Regions from separate parts of the Halalkalibacter sp. AB-rgal2 genome, predicted to be linked through region 1. Evidence: predicted binding sites of a transcription regulator. Region 1 holds the regulator's gene; each other region holds the start of a gene.

Region 1 (4,223 bases):
GACCCTTGTAAATACCCTCCTGCATGAAAATCACCAGTCACCTTTCCCCATCCTGCAGATAACCAAGACCACCCTAAATATAATCGTAAGAACACCATAATTCCAGCAGCAATTTTGTTTTCTCTTAAAAATTGACCAAACATGTTAGATTCCTCCCTTTATTATGCTCAATATTTCACATATAATTGTGAAGTCTTTCACATTCCCTTTACACTTACAGTATAGTTCATTGTCATACCATTGGCTATAGATTCTGAGCATTGTTCAAACTTTGTTCAATATTTCACAAACTTATTGATATTCTGTTGCTCATGTCGTGCCACTCTTGTCCCTCAAAAGCCAGAATAAAGGAATGAGGAAGCCGTATACAGCCTGTCATCATTCTAGCAGCGGAGCTCCACAGAGAGCCATTTGGTAATCCTCATACTGCTAAAAGACGAAATACTCGTTGCTTAAGGAGTAAAGGGAATTCCTATTCCGCTAATCTAGTAAAATAAGGCCAAATTGAGTAAGAAAAGTGGATATAGAGGAATGAGGAAGCCGTATGCAGCCTATTATTCACCTTTCCCCCACACCACGGATATGGAGGCCACTGAAAAAGTGAAAATCACACTTTTTCAGTGACCTTTAAGTAATGTGCATAGCCGTTGCCTTGCAATGAGTGGGTTTCTCATAGCAAGATGCGCAACGAGTGAAGCGCTCGCTTGTCAAATAAAAGGCACAGAAAAAGTTGATTTGTCTTTTTCTGTGCCCTCTCTTATTCCTTTTTTCTTTAACTTTTATTCCAGGCTTCTAATTATACGGTTTCCTTATTCTCTTCCTCTGCCTGTTCTCTTTCCTTCTCAGCCTTTAACACCTTACGATACGTAATCTTCGAAATCCAAATACTGAATTCATATAATAACAGCAGTGGTAACGTCACCATCAAATGAGAGATAAATTCTGGCGGTGTAATAAATCCTGCTACGATTAGTAATAGAAAATACGCAAACTTTCTAACTTGCTTCAGAAAGTCTGGTGTTAACAACCCAAGTCGTGTAAAGAACATCACAACGACTGGCAGTTGAAATAATGCGCCAAATGGTAATGTTACTTGAAATAAAAAAGAAAAATACTCATTAATACCATACTGTTCCGTAATTCCTAGTCTCTCCGATAAGTTGCTCATAAACTGTACTAAAAAAGGAAACAACACAAAGTAGGCAAACGAAATACCTGTAAGTAATAAAAAAAACGCAAATGGAATATATGCGAGCGTCGCCTTCTGTTCGTTCTCATGTAAACCTGGCTTAATAAACGCCCACAACTGATACAAAATGACCGGAAACGTTAAAATCAGTGCACCTGCAAAGGCAAACGTCATAAAAATACGAATAGGATCGGTCATTTTAAACGCGTTCATGGGCAAATCTTGTGCTGTCGGTGTACTTTGTAAATATGTGATTAACGGAGTAGCTAAAAAGAAGCCGGCAATGAGAGCGATTGTGAAGAATACGAGCGTAATGACTATTCTACGTCTTAGCTCCACAATATGATCCATTACCGACATGTCTCTTCGATTCATCTATATACCCTTCCTACTAGGCTTTGTCATTATTGTTGTTCTTCTTATCTTCATCTTCATCTGCAAGCCCTTTTGTTGCATTCTTAAATTCACGTAACGTGTTTCCCGCTGCTTTTCCAAGCTCAGGTAACTTCTTCGGACCGAAAATGATTAAAGCGACAATAGCAATTAATGCAATACTACCTGCACCTAATCCCATAGGTACACCTCCTTGTCCATCCTATTATACAGGATAATGCTTCAAAAAATAAACCAATGCTTGTAATTCTACAGAAAGATCAATGTGGTGCACTCGTACCGTGTCTGGCACATCCAATCGCGCTGGAGTAAAATTTAAAATTCCCTTAATGCCAATCTCAACAAGCTCATCAGCGATTCTTTGCGCTACTGCAACCGGAACCGTTAAAATGGCAACCGATACTTCATTTGGATCTATATGCTTCATATCATCGAAATGGCGTATCGTAACACCGCCTACCTCTGTGCCAATTTTCGATTTATCCACATCATAGGCCATCACAATTTGTGTATTATTATTCTTAGAGAAGTTATATTGCAAAAAAGCCGTACCGAGGTTTCCGACTCCTACTAAAATGACCTTCGTTAATTCGTCCTGATCTAACGTTTTTCGGAAAAAGGACAATAAATAGTTTACATTGTATCCATATCCCTTTTTCCCAAGAGCACCGAAATAAGAAAAGTCCCGACGAATGGTTGCAGAGTCTACTTTCACAGCTTCACTTAATTCCGTAGACGACACTCGCTGCTTCCCCGAAGCTTGTAAATTCTCAAGAAAGCGGTAATAAAGTGGGAGACGTTTAGCTGTTGCTTGTGGAATTTTTGTATGATCCGTATTCATTCAATGCCTCCCCCTTCTCTAAATTTAACTAATCATTTCTTAGCTATTGTACACTAATTCACAATTACTTGTCATTCGTTTACTTCGTTGTTCAACAAGTTGTTGAAAGATGCATTCTACGTTACACTAAAAGTGCGAGAACAAGTAACTATGATGAGATGAGAGAAGGAATATTCAAATGATCATTTTACAATGTAACAACCTTTCAAAATCATTCGGCGTTGAACCGATTTTATCATCTATAAAGCTAGAAATTCAAACTGGTGACCGTGTTGGGCTTGTCGGACGTAATGGTGCGGGTAAATCAACGTTACTAAAAATTATAGCCGGACAGCTTTCTTATGACAGTGGCGATTTAATGATGCCAAAAGGAATTGATATTGGTTATTTGGCTCAGGATACTGGCTTAGAATCAAACCTGTCTATTTGGGATGAAATGCTTGCGGTTTTTAAACCATTACAAGAAATGGAGCGCCATATAAGGTCAATGGAAGAACAAATGGCCAATCCATCCATACTAGCCAATAACACAAAATACGAGAAACTCCTTAAAGATTACGATGAAAAACAGCTTCAATTTAAAGACCAAGGTGGCTTTCAATACGAAGCTGATATTCGCAGTGTACTAGCAGGCATGAACTTTGCCGACTTCGATTACGCAACAAAAATTTCGAATTTATCCGGTGGACAAAAAACAAGATTAGCTCTAGCAAAACTACTATTAACGAAGCCTGATCTCCTCATTTTAGATGAGCCAACGAACCATCTAGATATTGAAACACTCACATGGTTAGAACATTATTTAGCAGGCTACAAAGGGGCTATTCTAATCGTTTCCCACGATCGGTATTTCCTAGACCGAATCGTTACTCAGGTCGTTGAAATTTCAAGGACATTAACAAAGAAATACACCGGAAACTATAGTGACTATTTAGATGAAAAAGCTAAACAATACGAGCTAGAGCTGAAGCAATTCGAAAAGCAGCAAGGTGAGATTTCCAAGCTAGAGGAATTTATTCAACGTAATATCGCTCGTGCCTCAACAACAAAGAGAGCGCAAAGCAGAAGAAAACAGCTACAGCGTATGGACAAGCTTGATCGGCCAGCTGGTTCAGAGAAGTCAGCTTCTTTTTCCTTTAATATCGAACGTCAAAGTGGGAATGAAGTACTTCGAGTTAACCAATTGCATATTTCATACGATGAAAGCACGATTTTCAGTCAATTGAACCTTGCCATCAACCGTGGAGAGAGCGTCGCGTTAATTGGACCGAACGGCGCTGGAAAGTCGACATTATTAAAGGCGATTATGAACAAGCTGCCAACAGAGCAAGGAACGATACATCTTGGAAGCAATGTTCGAGCGGGCTATTACGACCAAGAGCAAGCCAATTTAAAGTCCAATAAGCTTGTTCTGCATGAACTATGGGACGAGCATCACCTTCTTCCTGAGAAGGAAATACGGACTGTTTTAGGTAACTTCTTATTTAGTGGCGATGATGTTCTGAAGCCGGTCTCAACGTTGAGTGGTGGAGAAAAAGCTAGATTAGCATTAGCAAAGCTCATGATGCAAAAGGCAAACTTCCTCATTCTGGATGAGCCAACGAACCATCTCGACCTCGACGCTAAGGAAGTGCTTGAAAATGCCCTTATCGATTATCCAGGAACGCTTTTATTCGTTTCACATGATCGCTACTTTCTTAATCGACTTGCTACTCGGATGGTCGAGCTAGACCAAGGTCAAATAACTGATTACCTCGGTGATTATGATTATTATGTTGAGAAGAAGGAAGAAACGAAACA
Region 2 (4,223 bases), on a different contig from region 1:
GCATCGCATCCCCCCCTAAAAACTAATAGTCGTTTGTAAGCATTATATCATAGGGAAGTTGGAAAGATGACGTATAATTTTTATATGAAATGTTCGCGTATAATAAAGGGCATTCTACAATTGCAAAGATCATACTTTAATGATCAATTTCATGAAGCTGAAAGGAGTCGTTATGACTATCGAACATGGTTGGAACCTAGATCACAGCTATACAAAGTTACCAAATTCATTTTATTCACATCAAAAGCCAACACCCGTCCCGTCACCTGAATTAGTAATCGTAAATGAACGTCTGTCTGAAGAATTAAGGTTAGAGGCTAGCGAATTAAAAGGGGAAGAAGCTGCACAAATATTCGCAGGGAATCAATTTCCACCGGGGTCTGACCCCATTGCACAAGCCTATGCAGGTCACCAATTCGGGCATTTCACAATGCTTGGAGATGGTCGGGCGATTCTCTTAGGTGAACAAGTGACACCAACTGGAGAACGAGTAGATATTCAACTGAAGGGAGCTGGGCGGACACCATATTCACGTGGAGGTGATGGTCGAGCTTCACTAGGTCCGATGTTACGTGAATATATGATAAGTGAAGCGATGTACGCATTAGGTATTCCGACAAGTCGCAGCTTAGCTGTTGTGAAGACGGGGGAACTAGTATATCGCGAAACGGAGTTAGATGGAGCCATTTTAACAAGAGTTGCAGCTAGTCATATTCGTGTAGGAACCTTTCAATATATTGCTCAGTTTGGTGAGAAGAATGATCTGCAAGCTTTAGCGGACTATACAATTGATCGGCATTTTGCTTATATTGCTGATAATCATCAACGTTATTTGCGTTTATTAGAAGAAGTTATAAAAAAACAGGCAAGTTTAGTTGCAAAATGGCAGCTCGTTGGATTTGTGCATGGTGTGATGAATACGGATAACGTGGCGATAAGCGGTGAGACGATTGATTATGGACCATGCGCATTTATTGATAAGTATGACCCTACGACTGTATATAGTTCGATTGATCGACAAGGGCGTTATGCATATGGAAATCAACCATATATGGCTGCCTGGGGTTTGGCAAGGTTGGCAGAAGCGATCCTCCCTTTGTTACATGAGGACAAGGAGCAAGCAGTTAAGCTAGCGGAAGGGGCGATTGCGACATTCTCAGAATCCTTTCAAGAAGAATGGTTAACTGGAATGAGAAAGAAGCTAGGGTTGGTAGATGGAGAAGATGGCGATCAAGAGCTTATTAACAGTCTTTTGAAAATGATGGATACCCATGAAGCTGATTATACGAATACATTTAGAGCGCTAACATTGGGTCAATTAGATGAAGAAGCATTATTCGAAACGAAGTCCTTCCAAGCATGGCATAAGCAATGGATGGAGCGGTTAGCTAAACAAGGTCATTCTGAGGAAATCGTTCAGGAACGAATGCAAAAGTCCAACCCTGTGGTCATCCCACGTAATCATCGTGTAGAGGAAGCGTTGGCAGCGGCTGTAGAAGATGATGATTATGATGTTATGAAACAGCTTCTTCATGTATTAGAGAAACCATATGATTATTCTATGGAATTAACGAAATATTGTCAGCCACCAGCACCATCGGATCGTCCATATCAGACTTTATGTGGAACTTAATTGATATAGTGTGGTTAGAAAGACATGTTAACGGGTAAATGGTTAACATGTCTTTCTGTATTAAGAAAAGACGCTATCGTGCTTTTCTTACATAATCAAAATTTATAAAATTCATGGAAGGAATTGTGAGAATAACCGAAGGAGCTATCGGAACCACTCAGTGAAGAAGCGGGGGGCAAAGGTCACGTGCTCTATGCGGTTCCTCATTCCTCTATTTAAGATAAATGAGTCCAAAAGGAGCCATAAAAGCCAAAATAGCGGAATGAGGGCTACATTTTCTTTTCAGGAAATGTTTTTTCTCTTATTTAGAGGAATGAGGATTAACTTTGTTGGTTGTCCCTATGCAAGTAGGTTCGCAAAAGTAGTGATCACGCATTGATGAGCTACACCCTATGAACGGCTCGGCACAACACTTATAAGAAAAGATGCTATCGCAGTTTTCTTATGTCATAAATTCATCACTCCTTTGTAACAAAATTGTTTGATTTGTGATATTTTTCACATACATTTCCGTTATACAATAGGTAGTATCTTCTGCTTATGAAAGGGAGAGGACAAGGAGGAGAGAAGATGGATTCAGTTGAATTTAGTCGATATTTAACGATGATGACATTGTCAGTACATGTCATCTATGCAACTCTCGGTGTGGGTGTACCAATTTTGATACTTATTGCTCACTGGCTCGGCTTAAAGAGGAATGATGAGCATTATTTGCTTATGGCAAAACGCTGGGCACGAGGGTATGTGATTACAGTTGCGGTTGGGGTTGTGACCGGAACGGCGATTGCTCTCCAGTTAGCGCTTTTATGGCCTAGCTTTATGGAATTTGCTGGTCAGCTTATTGCGTTACCATTATTTATGGAGACTTTTGCGTTTTTCTTTGAAGCCATTTTCTTAGGAATTTACTTATATACGTGGGACCGTTTTAAAAATCCATTTAAACATTTTATGCTCTTAATTCCAGTATTAATCGGCGGAGCGATGTCGGCATTATTTATTACGTCTGTTAATGCCTTTATGAATACGCCACAAGGCTTTGCGTTAGTTGATGGACAATTGACCAATATTCAGCCGTTTTTGGCGATGTTTAATCCAGCGATGCCAACGAAGGTTGGACATGTGCTCACATCAGCATATATGACTACTGCCTTTGTTCTAGCCTCAATTGCCGCTTATCATCTATTAAAGGGAAATCGTCACGAGTATCACCGTAAAGGACTTGCGTTAACGATGAAAGTGGCTCTTATCTTTTCGATCGCGACAGCCGTTGTTGGTGACTTTTCAGGGAAGTTCTTAGCTGAGTATCAACCTGAGAAGCTTGCTGCTGCGGAATGGCACTTTGAGACAGAAGAAGAAGCTCCACTCGTGCTGTATGGGGTGTTGACGGAAACGAATGAAGTTAAATATGCGATTCGTATTCCATATGCGCTAAGCTTTTTAGTGCATAGTAACTTTACAGGTGAAGTGGTCGGCCTTGATCAGTTTCCAGAGGAATATCATCCTCCGTATATCGTGCATTACTTTTTTGACATGATGATTACGATTGGAATAGGGTTAACGGCGTTGGCACTTTTCTATATAGTGGCCCTTTATCGCAACTGGTCGTTTATTAAGACGAAATTATTCCGACGGTTGCTTGTTGCCTCAGGTCCATTGGCGATGCTTGCCATTCAAGCAGGGTGGTGGTTTGCTGAAATGGGTCGACAGCCGTGGATTATGAGAGGATATATGACAACGGCCGAAGGGGCAACTGATTCACCATATGTATGGGTGATGTTTATTGCTTTTGCCGTGCTTTACCTTATTTTAGTTGTGGGTACGGGTGTTGTATTATCGAGAATGTTTAAAAATAACCCAGTTGAAAAAGAATTAGAAAGGCAGACTGACGCCAAGGGAGGTATTGCAAAATGACCGTTGAAATTATAGGGATTTCCGTCTTGTGGCTATTCCTTTTTGGCTATGTCATTATTGCTTCCATTGACTTTGGAGCAGGCTTCTTTAATGCATTTACGATTGTGACGAAGAAGAACCATATTGTGAATACGGTCATTCAACGTTACTTATCCCCTGTTTGGGAGATTACAAATGTCTTTCTTGTGTTTTTCTTTGTTGGGATGATCGGTTTTTTTCCAAGTACAGCTTACTATTTTGGTACAGTTCTCTTAATTCCAATTAGTATATCGATTATTTTATTGGCGCTACGTGGTAGCTATTATGCATTTGGCACGTATGGGACAAAGAAAGGTCATGTCGGATATACACTTATGTATGGTATAACTGGTGTCCTTATTCCGGCGTCTTTAACGACAGCGTTAATTGTGTCCCAAGGTGGTTTTATTCATACAACGTCATCAGGGCGGATTGAGCTCGATTATATTGGGTTATTTACAAGCCCGTTTGCATGGTCGATTATTGTTCTAAGTCTTGTCAGTGTTTTGTTTATTTCTGCTAGCTTTCTAGCTTATTATTCATCTGTTGCAAAAGATAGGAAAGCTTTGAACCTCTTTCGAAAGTATACGTGGATTTGGAGCTTTCCGACGATTGTAACGGCATTAGGCATTATTATTGAAATGAGGTGGCATAATCCTTC
Region 3 (4,223 bases), on a different contig from region 1:
ATTATTTCATCACAACACGATAATCAACCGATGACCAACACCGATTTACAAGGATAAAAAAGCTAGCCTTAAAGTTCTTCTCTTTAAGGCTAGCTATTATCGCTTATTGTTGCTTCTCAATAATGTCTTGAGCACGTTCTGTTGTCGCAGTAATTAATGACGCAATCTCCTCATTATCTTGCTTTAATGTTTCGATTGTTGCTGTTAGCTCCTCTAAACTAGCTGACGTTTCATATATAATATTAGCTAATGAACGTGTTGAAGAATCCACGTTTGTTGATTGTTCTTTTACTGTATCCGATAACGTATCAAACTCATCAAACTGCTGTACTAATTGTTGAATCGTACTCGTAATACCATCAAAGTTATTTTTCACAGTATGTGTTGACTGTAAAATCGTCTCAAACTGACTACTACTCAGCGATAGCTTATCAACCGTTAATCGATTTTGATCATTCACCTCATGTAAATTACTAGTAATTTTCTCCGTTGTCTGATGTGTAATATGAGCTAATTTCTTAATTTCATTCGCAACAACCGAGAAGCCTTTTCCAGCTTCTCCCGCTCTAGCTGCTTCAATGGAAGCATTTAAAGCTAGTAAATTAGTCTGCTCAGTTATTTCGCGAATATCGCTCGTAAAAGTTGTCGTTTCCTCAATTTTCTCAGTTAATATTTGAAAGGTCTGATTTAACTGACCAACAAACGTTTGTAACTCATTCATTGAAGATTGTAATCCAAGAATTAGCTTTTGACCTTCGTTCGCTTGGTCTGCTGTTGAATTCGTTTCACCTTTTAATTCTGTCGATTTTTCATTTAATTGATTCATCATTGTCAATATTTCCTGCGCATTCATTGATATTCCAATGACTTGTTCGCTTTGCGTTTGACTCCCTACAGCAATTTGGTTAATAGCTGTAGCCATTTCACTTTGTGATTCATTATTTGTTCTCAGCTTCTCATTAGCCTCCTTAACATTGCTCGTAATATCCTTTAGATCCGTTACGAGCAACTCTTTTTGAGATGATTCTTTACGGCTGGCCTCTTCTTCCTTCGTAAGCATTTCTTGTAATGTCAAAGATTGTTGATGATTAATTCGAATCATTCCATAGAGTACTAATCCCATTAGTATATAAATTAATAGGACAAAAGGTTGTAAAGAAGCATATATTTCATGTTGAGATTCCCCTATTGAAAATTCAATAAGAATCATCGCAAAACCTAGAACTAATCCAAAGATAAAAATCCGATGACGATAGTGGAAAGCAGAAAATAGTAAATAGAAAAAAGCGATGAATATAATTCCAAATCCCCCACCCAAAAAAAGCGAATATGATATCGTATATCCAGCAACAATGAGTATAAAGCTATATGGAAAAACAGCTGCTTTTTTAAATATGTATGAAACGACGAGAAAGGCTATTAATAATAAGAGCGCTTGACTTAAATAATAGATTCCTTTTCCCGTTTCTCCTTGCACAAAGGATAAAATAGCACCTGCTAAAATACTCATGGAAAAAATAATAAGCATCATTTTGTTCTTCACTTTGAAATCACGATTGATCATCTCTTGTACACGATTCATCTCTATTCTCCTTTGCGACTGGTATATGTGTATTAAATCATGCTACTATTTTACCACTCATTAATCTATTTGTCTTTTTTTTAAAAGATGTGGATAGTTTGTGAAAAATTGAGCAAACTTAACTTAAATCATTGGAAAAGTGATATACTCCATATATAGTACGTTCACAATGAATGAAGGATGTGATGAAATGGCATACATTAAACTAAATCGAGTTGCTCTAATTGGAACAGGGTTTGTAGGGTCTAGTTATGCATTTTCACTTATTAATCAAGGCATAGTTGATGAGCTTATATTAATTGATTTAAATGAAGAAAAGGCAATCGGTGATGTCATGGATCTTAATCATGGAAAAGTCTTCGCACCTCAGCCTACACATGTGCGATTCGGAACATATGAGGATTGTTATAACGTAGACATCGTTGTCATATGTGCTGGAGCTAACCAAAAGCCTGGAGAAACAAGACTAGATCTTGTCGAGAAAAATGTAAATATATTCAAAAGCATTGTTGAACAAGTGATGGATAGTGGATTTGATGGTATTTTCTTAGTAGCAACAAACCCTGTTGACATTTTAACTTATGCCACTTGGAAGTTTAGCGGCTTACCTAAAGAGCGTGTTATTGGTTCTGGGACAACACTTGATACGGCTCGGCTCCGCTTTATGCTTGGTGAATATTTTAATGTGTCACCTACAAATGTACATGCTTATATTATTGGCGAGCATGGTGATAGTGAACTGCCTGTCTACAGTCTCGCTGATATTGGTGGAGTCCCTATTATGAAGATGATTAAACGTCACGAACAGTACAATATCGAGGATTTACTGCAGTTATTTGAGAATGTTAGAGATGCTGCTTATCACATTATTAGAGGAAAAGGCGCTACCTATTATGGCATTGCTATGGCATTAGTTCGTATTACGAAAGCGATTTTAAACAACGAAAATGCCATTCTGACTGTATCTGCCCACCTTGATGGACAATACAATGAAAAAGATGTCTATATTGGTGTTCCTACTATTATTAACCGCGAAGGAATTAGGGAAATCGTTGAGCTTGATTTAAATGAGGAAGAATCCATTGCTTTTCATAAAAGTGCTCACATTTTAAAAGATATACTTGCCCCCCACTTTAAAATAAACTAAAAAAGCATTCCATGAAAGTCGCTTCTAAAACAACGGGAGCTTAACCCTCCTGTTGTTTTTTTTCTGAAGAATTCGATGATAGGTATTGCGATAACATTTGTTTATTTTGTAAAATATCCTTCAATGTATACTGATCTAACACGTTTAAATAGGCTACCAACGCTTCATTTAAAACATGCTTCAAACCACATACCGGTGAAATGATACAATCATTTCGAGAAGCATCGAAACATTCCACTAAATGAAAATCATCCTCTGTTTTTCGCACAACTTTCCCGATATTCACTTCTTCCGGATCAATTGATAATCTGATTCCACCGTTTCTCCCTCTAATCGTTTCAATTATTCCCCACTTCCCTAGTTCATATGTGACTTTCATTAAATGATTTTTAGATATTTGATAGAAATCAGCAATCTCTTTTATATTAGAAAGCTCCTCTTTATCTTTTAATGCCAAATAAGTGAGTACTCGTAATGAGTAATCTGTATAATTCGTTAATCTCATAGTAAGCCCCTTATATACTACAATGTTTTTTGTAAGTGAAATTATCATAACATAGATCATTTTAAATTTATAATAACAACACTCGAAATGTGAACACTTTTTAAACATGTATATTAAATATTGCTTTTAATATTATTCCCTTTTACAATTAAAGATGTATTTAAAATATATGTTTAATGGAGGTTTATCATGTTATCGACAAAAACGATTAAAATTATTAAATCTACTGCGCAGATTTTAGCAAATAAAGGAGTTGATATTACAAGTCATTTTTATGAATCTATGTTTAATGAACACCCAGAGCTATTACATATTTTCAATCATGCAAATCAAAAAAAAGGACGACAACAAATCTCTTTGGCCAACACTGTCTATGCTGCAGCACAAAACATCGATCAGTTGGAAGTATTATTGCCAAAAGTAAAACAAATCGCTCATAAGCACCGAAGTTTACAAATAAAAGCTGAACATTATCCTATAGTAGGTAAATATTTATTAAAAGCTATTAAAGAAGTATTAGGTGATGCCGCTACTGAAGACATATTAGACGCATGGGAAGAAGCATATGGCGTTATTGCTCAAGTATTTATTGATGTGGAAAATGAAATGTATGAAGAAGCGGCTCAGCAAATAGGTGGATGGGATGGCTACAGAGCATTTAAAGTGATACGTAAACAAGTAGAAAGTAAATGTATTACTTCGTTTTACTTACAGCCAGTAGACCAGGGTGCTATCCCACACTTTAAACCGGGTCAATACGTTACAATTCGTGTACAACTACCTGGGGAGAATTATTTATCCAATCGACAATATAGTTTATCAGATGTACCTGGGAAACCGTACTTGCGTATATCTGTAAAGCGAGAAAACGAACACCAACCAGAAGGAAAAGTCTCGAATTATCTTCACGATCAAATTAACGTTGGGCACGAATTAGAATTAACAGCTCCTGCAGGTGAATTCACACTTAGCGAAGCAAATGAGAATCC

What was found. Region 1 encodes Rex, which represses fermentation and respiration genes when NADH is low (regulators of the CRP and FNR family bind a similar motif). Its sites were predicted from a motif close to TTGTGAAATATTTCACAA; they were not measured.
Region 2: ACERJO_RS05975 (cytochrome ubiquinol oxidase subunit I) is a predicted target of Rex. The motif match lies at 2,120-2,137, and genes of this name have one in related genera.
Region 3: ACERJO_RS09765 (L-lactate dehydrogenase) is a predicted target of Rex. The motif match lies at 1,681-1,698, and genes of this name have one in related genera.

The regions. Positions count from the first base shown of each region.
Region 1 is NZ_JBGUAV010000014.1:70,542-74,764, forward strand. It holds gene ACERJO_RS12485 (DoxX family protein) at 1-143, opposite strand, end outside; gene tatC (twin-arginine translocase subunit TatC) at 797-1,564, opposite strand; gene ACERJO_RS12495 (twin-arginine translocase TatA/TatE family subunit) at 1,581-1,763, opposite strand; gene ACERJO_RS12500 (redox-sensing transcriptional repressor Rex) at 1,788-2,423, opposite strand; gene ACERJO_RS12505 (ABC-F family ATP-binding cassette domain-containing protein) at 2,602-4,223, shown strand, end outside.
Region 2 is NZ_JBGUAV010000005.1:52,532-56,754, forward strand. It holds gene ACERJO_RS05965 (AraC family transcriptional regulator) at 1-4, opposite strand, end outside; gene ACERJO_RS05970 (protein adenylyltransferase SelO) at 173-1,633, shown strand; gene ACERJO_RS05975 (cytochrome ubiquinol oxidase subunit I) at 2,204-3,544, shown strand; gene ACERJO_RS05980 (cytochrome d ubiquinol oxidase subunit II) at 3,541-4,223, shown strand, end outside.
Region 3 is NZ_JBGUAV010000009.1:121,181-125,403, reverse strand. It holds gene ACERJO_RS09775 (MFS transporter) at 1-57, shown strand, start outside; gene ACERJO_RS09770 (methyl-accepting chemotaxis protein) at 104-1,582, opposite strand; gene ACERJO_RS09765 (L-lactate dehydrogenase) at 1,773-2,729, shown strand; gene ACERJO_RS09760 (RrF2 family transcriptional regulator) at 2,770-3,234, opposite strand; gene hmpA (NO-inducible flavohemoprotein) at 3,424-4,223, shown strand, end outside.